Regions from separate parts of the Amycolatopsis sp. NBC_01488 genome, predicted to be linked through region 2. Evidence: riboswitches for the same ligand, from Rfam matches in the RefSeq annotation. Region 2 holds a riboswitch; the other holds the start of a gene.
What was found. A riboswitch is a leader RNA that binds a small molecule or an ion and turns the genes downstream of it on or off. The one in region 2 is predicted to bind S-adenosylhomocysteine.
Positions count from the first base shown of each region.

Region 1 (7,884 bases), 110 kb from region 2:
TCACGGACCCGGCGGAGATGGCCGCGGAGGTGTCGACGCTGGCGAAGCGCGTGGCGCAGGACGTCCTCGAGGAAGGCCGCCCGGCCGCGCGGGTCGCGGTGAAAGTGCGGTTCGTGCCGTTCCTGACCCACACGCACAGCATCACCCTGCCCGAGCCGACGTCGGACGCGGCCGAGATCGACCGCGCGGCGCAGGAGGTGCTGGCGATGTTCACGCTGACCCGCGCGGTGCGGCTGCTGGGGGTACGGGCGGAGTTCCTCAGGGCGGACTAGAGCCCGTCCGGCAGCGGCAACGGCCGGTCCGGGTCCAGGTCCACCCCGCCCGCCCGGAGCGTGTGGTCGAGCATCGCCCAGATCGTGCCGCTCAGCTGGGCGGTCAGCTGGTCCAGGCTGAGCGTCCCCGGGTGGTCGAGCCAGCGGGTCGTCGCCGACTCGACGTAGCCGACCAGGCCGAACGCGATCGTGTCCCCCGGCGCCGGGTCCAGGCCGAACGCCGTCAGGTAGCCGGTGAACAGGGCGCTGAGGTGGCGGGCGATCGTGCCGCGGACGTCCGCGGCGCCCTCCGGCGGGCCCGGCAGCGTGCGGACGAGGTACCGGTGCAGCTGGGCGTGCTCGGTCAGCCAGCGCAGGTGCGTCGAGATCGCCGCCGCGATCATCTCGCGCGGCGAACCCGACGGGTGCCACAGCGGCTGGAGCTCGGCCGTCACCAGCTCGGCCGCGCGCTCGGCGATCGCGCGCTGGAGGTCGGCCGCGCCGTCGAAGTGCTTGTACAGGCGGGTCCTCGCGACGCCGGCGCGCTCGGCGATCTGCTCGGTCGAGACGTCCGGGCCGTGCTCGGCGATGGCTTCGAGCGCGGCGTCGACGAACTCGGCACGCCGCCGCTCCTGCTGGCCCGCCCAGCGCGCCGCCCGCCCGTCGACCTTGGTCACGGCGGAAGCCTACTCAGGGCCCGCCGGAGGGTGTACGGTCACCGAAGTAGCTAGTACGGCGTGTACCCCCTACTTCCGGAGGTCGCCATGGGCGTCGAGGCCCAGGACCGGGACGTCACCGCGGCTCGCCTGCTCATGAGCTCCGCGAAGAACTCCTACGACCCGCACGTCGACATCGACTGGACCGCGCCGCTCGCCGAAGGCAAGGCGTACATGCCGCTGGAGCGCGTCTCGCTCTACGGCACCGACCTCTGGGCGAAGCTGACGCCGGAGCAGCGGATCGAGCTGTCCAAGCACGAGATCGCCAGCATCATGAGCGTCGGCCTGTGGTTCGAAATCGTGCTGATGCAGCTGCTCGCCCGGTACGTCTTCGACCTTGACGCGCGCACCGAGCACGCGCAGTACGCGATGACCGAGATCGGCGACGAAACCCGGCACTCGGTGATGTTCGCCCGCACCGCCGAACGGCTCGGCGTGCCGCGCTACGGCGTCCCCAAGGTCGTGCACCGCGCGGCGAAGGTGTTCGGCGCGACCGCCGCCGGGCCGTCGATGTTCGCCAGCGTGCTGGTCGCCGAGGAGACCACCGACCGGCTGCAGCGGTCGATGATGGACGACGACGGCATCCAGCCGCTGATCCGCTCGGTCAACCGCATCCACGTCGTCGAGGAGGCCCGGCACGTCCGGTTCGCCAAGGAGGAGGTGCTGCGGGAGACGCCGAAGCTGTCGAAGGCGGCGCTGCAGCGGCATCGGCTGCGGACCGCGCTCGTCGCGTTCGGCGTGATCGACAGCATGGTCGACCCGCGCATCTACCGCAGCGTCGGGATCGACGCGCGGGAAGGCCGGGCCGCGGCGCTCGCCAACCCGCACTTCCACGAGACGCGCCGCTGGATGGCCGAGAAGATCGTGCCGTTCCTCCGCGAGGCGGGGCTGATCGGCGGCCGGTCCGAGGGCATTTGGCGGCGCGCGCACCTGATCTGACCCCGCCCGGCAGAATTCCCTTCCCGGGAGGCACCGGACTACGCCAGGATTCCCCGGTGACCGAGGGATTCCCGATCGAACCCGCACCGCCGCAGCCGACGGCGCCCGCGCCGCGCTCGCGACTGACCCGGCCCGTCGCCACCGGCCTGATCGGCGTCCTCGTCGGCGCGGTCCTGGTCGGCGTGCCGTGGCTGGTGCTGAGCCTGCTCGGCGGGCCGAGCGGGCAGGCCCCGACCGCGCCGGCGAACCTGGGCGGGCTCAGCAGGGCCCAGGACGCGATCGCGAAGGTCGACGCGGTGCGCGGCAAGGCCCAGATCGACCGCGTCGGCAAGACCGACCAGGAGACGGCCGCGCGCGTGTCGGCGGCCTACGGCGGCGCCGGCGCGGTGGTCCAGGACTACCAGGACGAGGGGTTGCTGCGGTCCGTGCAGCTGATCGCCGTGCGCGCGCCGTCGCCGGAGCTGTTCGCGCCCTACGAAGACGTCCAGGCCCTCGGCGAGGCCAAGCCGGGTACCGAGCTGGTGCGCGTCGGTGCCGTGCAGTGCCTCCTGCACAACGACCCGGTCGCGCCCGGCGCCACCCCGGACCCGGACCGCTCGTTCGTGCTGAACTGCCAGCGCACCGGCCGGGACTGACCGTCACGGTGCGGAGCATGGGCACCGAGGGCAACCACGACCCCCAGGAGCTGGCCGGGATCGTCGAGCAGGCGTGGCGCGAGGTCGTTTCGTGAGCACCCATCCGGACGGCCCGCGCCGACGACGAAGCGCGCGTCCTGGGTCACCACACCGCCGCCCGCCGCGTCTACGACGCCTGCGGGTTCATCGTGGAAGTCCTGCTGCGAGCGGAATTCAACCTCGACGGCACGGACGTCGACGACGTTCTCCTGGCGCGCGCGCTCGCTTGACAGCTTCCCGGCGGCTTTGCCATCCTGGTTCCGGGCCGAGAGGCGCTGCGACGGAACTCCTTCCGCCACGCTCGGCCCGGACCGACTCCAAGGGCGCCTCCCGCACGGGAGGTGTCCTTTTTTGGTGGCACGCAAGAGCTTTCCCGCTCACGTCTCCCGCGCGGTTCCGCAACCGGCCGTCAGGAAAGAGAAATGAGCGAGAAACTCACACGCCGCAACGGGGTCGACTTCGCCGTCGCCGACCTGTCCCTGGCCGACGCCGGCCGCACGCAGCTGCGGCTGGCCGAGCACGAGATGCCCGGCCTGATGGCGATCCGCCGCGAGTACGCCGCCGCGCAGCCGCTGAAGGGCGCCCGGATCGCCGGGTCGCTGCACATGACCGTGCAGACCGCCGTGCTCATCGAGACCCTGGTCGCGCTCGGCGCCGAGGTGCGCTGGGTGTCCTGCAACATCTTCTCCACCCAGGACGAGGCCGCCGCCGCGGTCGTCGTCGGCCCGGAGGGCACCCTCGACGCCCCGGCCGGGACGCCGGTGTTCGCGTGGAAGGGCGAGACGCTCGAAGAGTACTGGTGGTGCACCGACCGGCTCTTCGCGTTCGCCGGCGGCCGGGCGCCGAACATGATCCTGGACGACGGCGGCGACGCCACCCTGCTCGTCCACAAGGGAGTCGAGTTCGAGGCGGCGGGCGCGGTGCCGCAACCGTCCGAAGAGGACCCCGAGGAGTACCGGATCGTCCTGGAGACCCTGCGCGCGAGCCTCGCGGCCGACGGCGACCGCTTCACCCGCATGGCCAAGGAGATCCGCGGCGTCACCGAGGAGACGACCAACGGCGTCAAGCGGCTCTACAAGCTCGCCAAGGACGGCGAGCTGCTCTTCCCCGCGATGAACGTCAACGACTCGGTGACGAAGTCCAAGTTCGACAACAAGTACGGCATCCGGCACTCCCTGGTGGACGGCCTGAACCGGGCCACCGACGTGATGATCGGCGGCAAGCGCGTCGTCGTCTGCGGCTACGGCGACGTCGGCAAGGGCGCGGTCGAGGCGCTGCGCGGGCAGGGCGCCCGGGTGGCGGTCACCGAGATCGACCCGATCTGCGCACTGCAGGCGGCGATGGACGGGCTCGACGTGGTGGAGCTGGACGACGTCGTCGCGACGGCCGACATCTTCATCACCACCACCGGCAACTTCGGCATCATCTCGGCGGAGCAGATGAGCCGGATGAAGCACAACGCGATCGTCGCGAACGTCGGGCACTTCGACAACGAGATCGACATGGCCGGGCTGGCGAAGCGGCCCGGCATCACCAAGAAGGAGATCAAGCCGCAGGTGCACGAGTGGACGTTCCCGGACGGCCACGCGATCATCGTGCTGTCCGAAGGGCGCCTGATGAACCTCGGCAACGCGACCGGCCACCCGTCGTTCGTGATGTCGAACTCCTTCACCAACCAGGCCATCGCGCAGATCGAGCTGTTCGCCAAGCCCGGCGAGTACGCCACCGACGTCCACCGGCTGCCCAAGCACCTCGACGAAAAGGTGGCCCGGCTCCACCTCGACGCACTTGGTGTGAAACTAACCAAGTTGTCGAAGGCCCAGGCGGAATACATCGGCGTGGACGTCGAAGGTCCGTACAAGCTCGACCACTATCGGTACTGATTCGAAGTTGCTCCATTTGCCGCAGTTTGGCAGCTCGGGAAAATGGCCATCCTCACGACGAGAGCGCATCCGCCCGGACGGCACGGAGCCGGGCCGGGTCTCGTGCGAAGGAGAGTGTCAAGTGATCGTCCTCGGTGTAATTCTACTGGTCATCGGGTTCATCGTCGGTATCCCGGTGCTGTACACCATCGGCATCGTGCTGGCCGTGGCCGGCGTGGCGCTGGCCATCCTCGGCGGCACCGGCCGCCGGATCGGCGGCCGGGCGCACTGGTACTGATCCCGTGACCCCCGCCGGCCTGGCGCGCGTCAGCAGCAATGCTGGCCGCGCCAGGCCGTTCGGCTTTCTTTTTCCCGCCACGCGAGCGATGCGGAAGATAAGGGTCCTCCGGCTCCGAGGGGGAGGGAGAGCCGAAGGACCCCGTTAGTGTTAGCACATCGCCACGCCCGTGTACACATCTGCATACACGATCGTGTTACGCGGTTGACGCCTTCTTCACGCCGCGAAGGCCTCCCCGGCCGGCGGTGAGGCCGGCGGGAAGGCCTTCGCGGATCCTGGCGGGAGGCTCAGGAAGCTTGGCGCAGCAGCGGTTTTCCCGGCGCCGCGGCACACGCGCACCCGGCGCCGAGGGCCTGGCAGTCGACGATCAGCCCGTGCCGGACCCGGTCACCGTCCCGGCAGGACGGATCGGTGCACTCGGCGAACCCGCCTTCGGGGTGCACCACCAGGGTGCCGTGACAGTGATCGATCCCCGCGTCACAAGAAGCGCACTCCATGACCGGCCCGCCCTTCCGCGTTCGTGCCCGGTGTGCTCGCACCTCTTGGTACCACCGGAAAGCACGCGGACGCGGAAGGGCGGCGGCGTGTCGCCGCGACCACCCGTCCGGGGTCAGCCGGACTTGGGCGCCCGCTTGCGCGCCGCGGGCTTCTTCTTCGCGGCGGTCGGCTCCGCGTCCTCAGCGGACTCCTCCGAAGTGGACTTCGCCCCGCGGGACTTCTTCGCCGCGTCCACGCTGGCCTGCAGCGCCGCCATCAGGTCGACCACGTCGGCCTTCGCGGTCACCGCCGCCGGCTTGGTGGTCTCCTCCCCCGCCACCTTGGCCTCGATCATCTCCTCGAGGGCCTCGCGGTAGTGGTCGTGGTACTTCTCCGGCTCGAACACCGGCTCGGCGAGCGAGTCGATCAGCGACCCGGCCATGGTCAGCTCCTGGGGCCGGATCTGCGGCGGGTCGTCGCGCAGGAAGGGGAAGTCGGGCTCGCGAACCTCGTCCGGCCACAGCATCGTCGTCATCACCAGCACGTCGGCGTGCACCCGCAGCACCGCCATGCTCTCCCGCTGCCGCACGGCGACCTTGGCGATCGCCACCTGGCTCGACTTGTGCAGCGCGTCCCGCAGCACGACGTACGGCTTCACCGCGTTCTTCTGCGGCTCCAGGTAGTACGTCCGGTCGTACTGGATCGGGTCGATCGACTCGAGCGGCACGAACTCCAGGACGTCGATCGTGCGCTGCGAGGACAGCGGCAGCTCGGCCATCTCGGCGTCGGTGATCACGACCATCTCGCCGTCGGGCAGCTCGTAGCCCTTCGCGATCTCGGCGTAGGGCACCTCGGCGCCGTCGATCGTGCAGAACCGCTTGTACTGGATGCGGCCGCCGTCGGCCTCGTGCACCTGGCGGAGCGAGACGTTCTTGTTCTCGGTGGCCGCGTACAGCTGGATCGGGATGCTCACCAGCCCGAACGACACCGAGCCCTTCCACATCGCCCGCATGCCACGCACCTCCGATAGACCACCGGGTCGCCTTCACGCTACGTGACCACCGTAGCCCGGATCGTCCTCCGGCGACAGTGCGATCTAGACCTCTGCCAGGTACTTCTCCCAGAGTGCGGGGTCCATGAACCAGTGCTGGAAGTCCGTCGGATCGGTGAAACCGTTCGCGAACCGGCGCGCCACGGCGGGGTTCTGGCCGGCCACCCCGAGGATCTGGAGCACGTGCGGGGGCGGCGGCATGAGCAGCGCGTTGGTCCATTCGGTCACGTGCCGGGCGTACTCCCAGTAGCGCTCGAACGTCGCGTCCATCCACCCCGCGTCGAACGGCCGGTCGCCGCGCTCGACGATCGCGTCCAGGTAGGTCGCGGCGCAGTGGCTCGCGTTGTTCGAACCCTGGCCGGTGATCGGGTCGTTCGCGACGACGACGTCGGCCATGCCCAGCACGATCGCCCCGCCCGGCAGTGTGCCGACCGGCTTGCGGACCACCGGGGTGTAGCCGCCGGCCAGCGTCGCCTTCGCGTCGGTGAGTTCGGCGTCGCGGCAGCGGTCGTACTCCCACGGCACGAACTGCTTCATCAGGTCGAGGATCCGCGCGAAGTGCTCGGCCGGGCCCGGGCGGTCGTCGAAGCAGTCCAGCGGGCCGCCGGGGACGCCTTCGAAGAAGAGGATGTCGCAGTTCCCGCTCAGCGTGTACGCGGGGATCATGAACAGCTCGCCGACACCGGGGACGATGTTGAACCGCACCGCCATCTTGTCCGGGTGCTCCGGCCGCGGGCGCACGCCGTGGGCGTAGGCCAGCGAGAGCGCGCGCATCGGCTTCGTGTACGGCGACCGCTCGGGCACGCGGTCGAACAGCTGGACCAGCTCGCCCTTGCCGGCCGAGATGATGACCAGGTCGTAGAGCCGGGCCAGCGCGTCCAGTTCGGACGTCATCACGCCGTGGATGACGAGCTTGCCGCCGCGGTCCTCGAACAGCTCCAGCCAGCCGGCCATCTTCACCCGCTGGTCGACCGACTGCGCGACGTGGTCCAGCTCGGCGAACCAATCGAGCGCGCGGCCGCCGTCCGGGGCGGCCACCGAGACGCCGAGTCCCTCGACGTTCACCGTGTCGGCTTCCCACAGGTCGATGCCGAGGTCCCGCTCGTGCTGCAGCGCGTCGTGGAACATGCACTGCGTCGACATCACGCGCCCGGCCCGGATCTCCTCCGGCGTCCGCGCGGACATCACCGTGACGTCGTAGTCCTTCGCCAGCAGCCCGAGGGCCAGCTGCAGCCCGGACTGCCCGGCGCCCACGATCAGGACCTTGCGCATGAAGCTCTTCTCTCCTCGTTCAGGGCTGCGGGACGCTGCCGGCCAGCTCTCGCGGGCCGGACAGCACGGCGAGCGACAGCGTGTGGCCGACCAGCTCGGTCAGGGTGGCGATCGTCGACGCCCGGTCGCGGGCGTCGCAGGTGACCAGCGGGACGCTCGGGTCGAGCGCGAGCGCGTCACGCACCTCGTCGAGGTCGTGCACCGGCTTGCCCTCGAACTGGTTGACCGCCACGACGAACGGCAGCTCCGAGTCGTTCTCGAAGTAGTTGATCGCCGCGAACGACTCGTCGATCCGGCTGGTGTCGACCAGCACGACCGCGCCGAGCGCGCCGCGGCTCAGGTCG
Region 1 covers NZ_CP109434.1:7,966,607-7,974,490, forward strand. The annotation lists gene OG738_RS37345 (DNA polymerase IV) at 1-272, shown strand, start outside; gene OG738_RS37350 (TetR/AcrR family transcriptional regulator) at 269-928, opposite strand; gene OG738_RS37355 (AurF N-oxygenase family protein) at 1,016-1,906, shown strand; gene OG738_RS37360 (hypothetical protein) at 1,963-2,541, shown strand; S-adenosyl-L-homocysteine riboswitch at 2,842-2,915, shown strand; gene ahcY (adenosylhomocysteinase) at 3,003-4,463, shown strand; gene OG738_RS37370 (hypothetical protein) at 4,585-4,740, shown strand; gene OG738_RS37375 (hypothetical protein) at 5,028-5,186, opposite strand; gene ku (non-homologous end joining protein Ku) at 5,351-6,229, opposite strand; gene OG738_RS37385 (styrene monooxygenase/indole monooxygenase family protein) at 6,314-7,540, opposite strand; gene OG738_RS37390 (GTP-binding protein) at 7,560-7,884, opposite strand, start outside.
Region 1: another riboswitch for S-adenosylhomocysteine. It lies ahead of ahcY (adenosylhomocysteinase); the one in region 2 lies ahead of metH (methionine synthase).

Region 2 (7,884 bases):
CGAATACCTCTTCGGCGACACCGTCACCTCGCTGACCGAGACTTCCGACGGCGTCGACGTCACCTTCGCCCACGCCGAGCCGCGCCGGTTCGACCTCGTCGTCGGCGCCGACGGCATCCACTCGAACGTCCGCCGGCTGGCCTTCGGGCCGGAACGCGACTACGTCACCTTCCTGGGCCACTACTACGCACTGGCCGAGCTGGGCGCGCAGGTCGCGGACGGCGAAGCCGTGATGTACAACGAACCGGGCCGGATGGCGGCGGTCGGCGGCCCGAAGGCGTCGGCGTTCTTCGTCTTCGCCTCACCCGAGCTGGACTACGACCGGGGTGACGCCGGAACCCAGCGGAAGCTGGTGGCCGCCGCCTACCGCGACGCGGGCTGGCGGGTGCCCGAGCTGATCGCGAAGCTCCCGGACGCCCGCGAGTTCTACCTGGACTCGCTCGCTCGCGTCACGATCGACCACTATTCGCGGGGCCGGATCGTCCTGCTCGGCGACGCCGCCTACGGCAACACTCTCGGCGGCTTCGGCACCGGCCTCGCGACTGTCGGCGCGTACGTGCTCGCGGGCGAGCTGCTGGCCGCGGACGGCGACCACCGCGTCGCCTTCGCCCGCTACGAGGAGCAGTTCCGCGGCTACGCGAAGATCTCGCAGCGCGGCAGCGCGGGCCCGTTCCTCGCGCCGCCGTCACGCCTGCGGATCAAGCTGCGGGACTGGACGTTCAAATCCCGCTTCCTGCTCGGCCTCCTGCTCAAGGCGACCGACGAGTTCGCCACGGACATCGAGCTGAAGGACTACGCCTCGGGCTCGTAGGCCAGGTTCGGCCGCAGCCACTGCTCGACTTCGGACCGCTCGACGCCCTTGCGGCGCGCGTAGTCCTCGACCTGGTCGCGGCCGAGCCTGCCGACGGTGAAGTACCGCGAGTCCGGGTGCGCGAAGATCAGCCCGGACACGCTCGCCGCCGGCGTCATCGCGAACGACTCGGTCAGGTCCATGCCCAGCCGGCCGGCCTCCAGCAGCTCGAACAGCTCGCGCTTCTGGCTGTGGTCGGGACTGGCCGGGTAGCCCAGCGCCGGGCGGATGCCGCGGAACCGCTCCGCGTGCAGGTCCGCCAGCACCGGGTCGGCGTCCGGCTCGAACCAGTCACGGCGGGCCCGCAGGTGGATGTGCTCGGCGAACGCCTCGGCGAGCCGGTCGGCCAGCGCCTTGACCATGATCGCGCGGTAGTCGTCCTGCTCGGCCTCGTAGCGGGCCGCGAGCGGCTCGGCGCCGTGGATCGCGACCGCGAACCCGCCCAGGTGGTCGCCTTCCGGCGCGATGTAGTCGGCCAGGCAGCGGTTGGCGCGGTCTTCCGGCTTCGACGTCTGCTGGCGCAGCATCGGGAACCGGACGTGCGCGAACTCGCCGTCGAGCAGGATGTCGTCGCCTTCGCTGTGCGCCGGCCAGAACGCGTAGGCGCCCTTCGCGGTGAAGCTGCCGTCGGCGACGATCTGGTCGAGCAGCGTGTTCGCGTCGTCGAACAGCTCGCGCGCGACCGGCTGGTCCAGGATCGCCGGGTACTTGCCCTTGAGCTGCCAGGCCAGGAACAGGAACTGCCAGTCGATCATCTCGCGCAGTTCGGCGATGGCGGGCTCGACGACGCGTGAGCCGGTGAACACCGGTGTCGGCACGTCGGCGAAGACCACCTGCTCGCGGTTCAAGCGCGCCTGCTCGAGCGTGAGCATGGGGCGGCGCTGCTTGCTGGCGTGCTGCTCGCGCAGCACCTCCTGGTCGGCGCGGTTCTTCTCGGCGAGCGCGATCGAGCGGTCCGGGTCCAGCAGGTCGGACACGACGCCGACCACCCGCGACGCGTCGAGGACGTGCACCGTCGCGTTGTCGTAGGCGGGCGCGATCTTGACCGCGGTGTGCTGGCGCGACGTCGTGGCGCCGCCGATCAGCAGCGGCAGCTTCAGCCCGCGCCGCTGCATCTCGGCCGCGACGGCCACCATCTCGTCCAGCGAGGGCGTGATCAGCCCGGACAGCCCGACCGCGTCGGCGCCCTCGGTGACCGCGGTGTCGAGGATCTTCGCGGCCGGCACCATCACGCCGAGGTCGATCACCTCGTAGTTGTTGCAGCCGAGCACCACGCCGACGATGTTCTTGCCGATGTCGTGGACGTCGCCCTTCACCGTGGCGAGCACGATCTTGCCCTGGCCGCCGGTCGACGCCAGCCTGCCCTCCTGGCGCGCCTTCTCCTTCTCCGCCTCCATGAACGGCTCGAGGTAGGCGACGGACCGCTTCATCACGCGCGCGCTCTTCACGACCTGTGGCAGGAACATCTTGCCGGAGCCGAACAGGTCGCCGACGATCTTCATGCCGTCCATCAGCGGGCCCTCGATGACGTCGAGGGGCCGGGCCAGCTGCTGCCGGGCCTCTTCGGTGTCCTCGACGATGTAGTCGACGATGCCGTGCACCAGCGCGTGGGACAGCCGCTCGCCGACCGTGCCTTCGCGCCACGAGAGGTCCACGACGCGCTTGGTGCCGCTGCCCTTGACGTTCTCGGCGAAGCTCACCAGCCGGTCGGTGGCGTCTTCGCGGCGGTCGAACAGCACGTCCTCGACCAGCTCGAGGAGGTCCTTCGGGATGTCCTCGTAGACCGCGAGCTGGCCGGCGTTGACGATGCCCATGTCCAGCCCGGCCTTGACGGCGTGGAAGAGGAACGCCGAGTGCATGGCCTCGCGCACGATGTCGTTGCCGCGGAAGGAGAACGAGAGGTTCGAGATGCCGCCGCTGGTGCGGGCGCCGGGACAGCGTTCCTTGATCCGGGGCAGCGCCTCGATGAACGCCTTCGCGTAGCCGTTGTGCTCGGAAATGCCGGTGGCGACGGCGAGGACGTTCGGGTCGAAGATGATGTCCTCGCCCGCGAACCCGGCCTGCTGCGTCAGCAGGTCGTACGCCCGGCCGCAGATCTCGACCTTGCGGTCGGCGGTGTCGGCCTGGCCCCGCTCGTCGAAGGCCATCACGACGACGCCGGCGCCGTAGTTGCGGATCGTGCGGGCCTGGGCGAGGAACGGCTCCTCGCCCTCCTTGAGGCTGATCGAGTTGACCACGCCCTTGCCCTGCAGGCAGCGCAGGCCGGCTTCGAGCACGCTCCACTTGGAGCTGTCGACCATCACCGGGATCCGGGCCACCTCAGGCTCGGTGGCGATGAGGTTGAGGAACGTCGTCATCGCCTCCTCGGACTCGAGCAGGTCGGCGTCCATGTTGACGTCGAGCAGGTTCGCGCCGCCGCGGACCTGCTCCAGGGCGACGTCGACGGCGCCCTGGTGGTCGTCGGCCTCGATGAGCCGGCGGAACCGCTTGGAGCCGGTGACGTTGGTGCGCTCGCCGATCATCACGAACCCGGTGTCGGCGCCGATGCCGAACGGCTCGAGCCCGCTGAACCGCATGTGGCTGCGCGGCGCGGGCACCTCGCGGGGCGTGACGCCCTTCGCCGCGGCGGCGATCTTCGCGATGTGCGCCGGGGTCGTGCCGCAGCAGCCGCCGACGACGTTGACCAGGCCGTCGCGGGCGAACCCGCCGACCAGGCCGGCGGTCTCGTCGGGCGTTTCGTCGTAGCCGCCGAACGCGTTCGGCAGGCCGGCGTTGGGGTGACAGGCGACATACGTGTCGGCGAGCCGGGACAGCTCCTCGACGTGCGGGCGCATCTCTTCCGCGCCCAGCGAGCAGTTCACGCCGACGACCAGGGGCTTCGCGTGCTCGATCGAGCTCCAGAACGCTTCGACGGTCTGGCCCGACAGCGTCCGGCCGCTGAGGTCGACGATCGTCACGGAGATCCACAGCGGCAGGTGCGGCGCGACGTCGCGGGCTGCGGCGATCGCGGCCTTGCAGTTGAGCGTGTCGAAGATCGTCTCGATCAGCAGCAGGTCGACGCCGCCTTCGGCGAGCCCGGCGATCTGCTCGGCGTACGCGGCCTTGACCTGCTCGAACGTCACCGCACGGTACGCCGGGTCGTCGACCTTGGGCGACAGGCTGAGCGTGACGTTCAGCGGGCCGATCGAGCCCGCGACGAACCGGCCGCCGGCCTCGTCGGCCGCCTGGCGGGCGAGTTGCGCGCCGCGGACGTTCATCTCGTGGACGTACGCCTGGAGGCCGTAGTCGGCCTGGCCGATGCCGGTCGCGGTGAAGGTGTTCGTCGTGGTGACGTCCGCGCCGGCCGCGAGGTACTGGCGGTGCACGTCGAGGATGACGTCCGGGCGGGTGAGGTTGAGCAGGTCGGGGTCGCCGGTGACGTCGTGGGTGTGCTCGCCGAAGCGGTCGCCGCGGTAGTCGGCCGGGGTCAGCCCGGCACCCTGCAGCATGGTGCCCCAAGCGCCGTCGAGCACCGCCACCCGCTGCCCGAGCAGCTCGCGCAGGCGCGCGGTGGCTTCGGTCTCGCTGGGGGTTTCTCGCGGGGTGATCGGGTTCACCGGCAGCCTCCCTCATCCGGGAGGCGCCCTTGTTCGGTGGTTCCCGGTCGAGCGTGGCGGACCCGGCGGTCCGTTGCAGCGCCTCTCGACCTGTGGTCCACGGTACTGGAAACGGGCATCGGCACGCCAACCCGCCTCGCCGGTGCGTCCACTGGCTGGGACACCGAGAGTCCACAATGGATTACTGGGTCCACCCCTGCCTCCGTGTCTTCCCGGGTCTCCACCTTGCCGCGTCGCGCGCCGGCGCTCTGCTCTTCGCCTGCTGACGCGCGTCGCCTCGATCATCGCTCGAGCGCGCCTCGACGTTACTCTCCGCGTCCACGTTGCCACTTTTCGCACTCGCGCCCGACCTTGAAAACTGAAACACGTTCTAATACGCTCCTCGCGTGGACTACGGAATCGTGCTGTTCACCAGCGACCGCGGCATCACCCCGGCTTCGGCGGCGCGCGCCGCGGAAGCCGCGGGGTTCGCCACCTTCTACGTGCCCGAGCACACGCACATCCCGGTGAAGCGCGAGTCACCGCACCCGCGCACCGGCGACGCGTCCCTGCCCGACGACCGCTACAGCCGCACCCTGGACCCGTGGGTGGCGCTGGCGACGGCGGCGGCGGTGACGTCGCGGATCCGGCTGTCCACGGCGGTGGCCCTGCCGGTGGAGAGCGACCCGATCACGCTCGCGAAGACGATCGCCAGCCTGGACCACCTCTCCGGTGGCCGCGTCACGCTCGGCACGGGCTTCGGCTGGAACGTCGACGAGCTGACCGACCACGGCGTCCCCGGCCACCGCCGCCGCACGGCGCTGCGCGAGTACCTCGAAGCGATGAGTGCACTGTGGACGTCCGAAGAAGCCTCCTACGACGGGGAATTCGTCTCCTTCGGCCCGAGCTGGGCGTGGCCGAAGCCGATCCAGGCGCACATCCCGGTGCTGCTCGGCGCGGGCCCGACGGAGAAGACGTTCCGCTGGATCGCCCGCCACGCGGACGGCTGGATCACCACCCCGGCCGACACCGACCTGGACGCGCACGTGGCTCTGCTCAAGGAGATCTGGCTCGCCGAAGGACGCACGGGTGCGCCGCGGATCTGCGCGCTCGGGGAACGCCCGGACCAGGACCGGCTGGCGCACCTGGATTCCCTCGGTGTCACCGAGACCATCTTCGGGCTGCCGGACCGGTCGCCCGAGGAGGTCGAAGCCTGGATCGGGCGGCTGGCCGGAAAGCTCGGGCTCGCCGTCACCCTCTGAGGTCAGTCTCAGAACCAGTGCAGGCAGTGCGGGGCGCGCCCGGTGCGGAACAGCGCGTCGGCCAGGGAAGCGGCATCCGGGTGGTGGGCCCGGATCTGCCCGGCCCGCACGAGCGTGCCCGGCGTGACCCCGCCGAGGTACACCGAGCCCAGGTCGCTCACGTCCAGCGACAGGTCCGGCTCCCGATCGGTCGCCACGCAGTCACCCTTGCCGTCCCGGACCGTGAGCAGGTAGCGGCCCCGCTCGCCGAGGAACGGGTCGTCGACGTCGAGGACGAGATCGCCGTCGGACGCCCAGCCGCGCGCCGCCAGCGCCCGCGGGACGTCCAGCAGCCGCACCCACAGCCAGTCCGTCTCGTCGCTGATCCGGGCGGCGCGGAAGTCGGCCAGCTGCCAGCGCAGCGGGTGCTCCGGCGGGCAGTGCCGGAACACCACCTGGGTGGCCAGGTCGTGGTCGAGCAGGAACCGGGTCAGTGCCGTCGCGACGGCGTCGCCCGCGGCGATCGTCTCGTCGACCGTCAAGGTCTCGTCGAGCAGGTAGGTCGCGTACCCGTCCGGGACGCCGCCGGCGTCGCGGTGCAGGGCGACGTACCGCGGTGCCGCGGAGATCGGCGGCTGCCCCGCGCCCCGGGCCCACCAGTGGTGCGGACGGGACAACGCACCCGGCCGGCCGCGGCGGTACCGGTCGTAGACCTCCTCCAGGAGGTCGCCGCACTCGGCGCGCCGCAGCACCTCGATCGAGCCCTCCGCCGGGACAGCTGTCCTGCGCGGGGCGGCTCGGTGCCGTGGCACGGTCAGCCGGTGCGTGGTGGTCGCCGGTCCGTAGCCGAACCTGCGGTAGATCACGGCCTCGGTGGCCAGCAGCACGGACAGGAACTCCCCGCGCGCCCGCGCGTCGGCGAGCTGGTGGCGCATCATCGCGGTGAGCACGCCCCCGCGCCGATGGGTGGGCAGGACGCCGACGGCGGTCACCCCGCCGGCCGGGACGACGACCTCGCCGGGCAGGGTCAGCTCGAAGGAGTACGCGGCGGCGGTGCCGACGGCCCGCCCGTCCGCCACCGCGATCGAGCCGCGGTCCCATTCCAGAGCAGACCAGACGGCGTCCTCCGAGGCCGGGCAGCGCCCGAACGCGGCGAAGAGCGTGTCGACGAAGGTCTCGCGGTCCTGCTCGGTCGTGGAACGGATCTCCATCGGGGCACCGTCCCGCGGCGAAGCGGTGCCGGGCAAGCGAATTACGACGGGGCACGACGTCGCCGTCGTGCCCCGCCGCAATGATCCCCCGGGTCAGCTCTTGGCCGCGACCCCCTGGCGCGCCCGGAGGTCGAGCTCGATCTGCTCCAGCGAACGCCCCTTCGTCTCCGGCACGAGCCACTTGGTGAGCACGAACAGCACCACGTTGATCCCGGCGAACAGGAACATCGAACCGCCGATGCCGAGCGACTTCGGGTCGGAGATGAGCGGGAACACGGCGCTCACGATGCCCGTCGCCGCCCAGAGGACCACGCTGCTGACGCCCATCCCCGTCGCGCGGTACTTGAGCGGGAACACCTCGGACATCATCACCCAGACGACCGCGCCCCAGCCGAGCTCGTAGCCGACCAGGTACAGCACCATCATCACCAGCATCAGGATGCCGCGCGTACCGGTGTCGTGCACGTTGAGCACCACGAGCCCGGCCGCCACCAGCGTGATCACCATGATCACGTTGCCGATGAGCAGCAGCGGCTTGCGGCCCCAGCGGTCCACCACGAACACGACCCACGCGGTGAACAGGAACTTCGTGACGCCCAGCAGCACGCCGGACAGCAGCGCGGCCTGCGTGGCGAACCCGAGGCCGATCAGCATCGTCGGGAAGTACGCGTTGATCGCGTTGACCCCGCTGAACTGCTGGCCGACCGCCAGCAGCAGGGCCACCACCAGCATCGGCCGCACGAAACCGGAGAACAGGTCGCGCAGCCGCGGCTTCTCCTCGGTGTCGAGCCGGATGACCTCGTTGATGGTCTCGATCTCTTCGTCGAGGTTCACGGTGTTGCCGTGCGCGCTCGCCAGGACCCGCCGGGCTTCCTCCTCGCGGCCGTTCTTGACGAGCCAGCGGGGCGTCTCGGGCAGGAACGTGAGCCCGGCGAGCAGGATCGCCGCGGGCACGATGGCGCCGGCGAACATCCAGCGCCACGCCGAGATCGGCCCGAGCCAGTAGC
Region 2 covers NZ_CP109434.1:7,855,918-7,863,801, forward strand. The annotation lists gene OG738_RS36895 (FAD-dependent monooxygenase) at 1-811, shown strand, start outside; gene metH (methionine synthase) at 793-4,446, opposite strand; S-adenosyl-L-homocysteine riboswitch at 4,461-4,539, opposite strand; gene OG738_RS36905 (TIGR03619 family F420-dependent LLM class oxidoreductase) at 4,833-5,687, shown strand; gene OG738_RS36910 (GNAT family N-acetyltransferase) at 5,696-6,877, opposite strand; gene OG738_RS36915 (sugar porter family MFS transporter) at 6,971-7,884, opposite strand, start outside.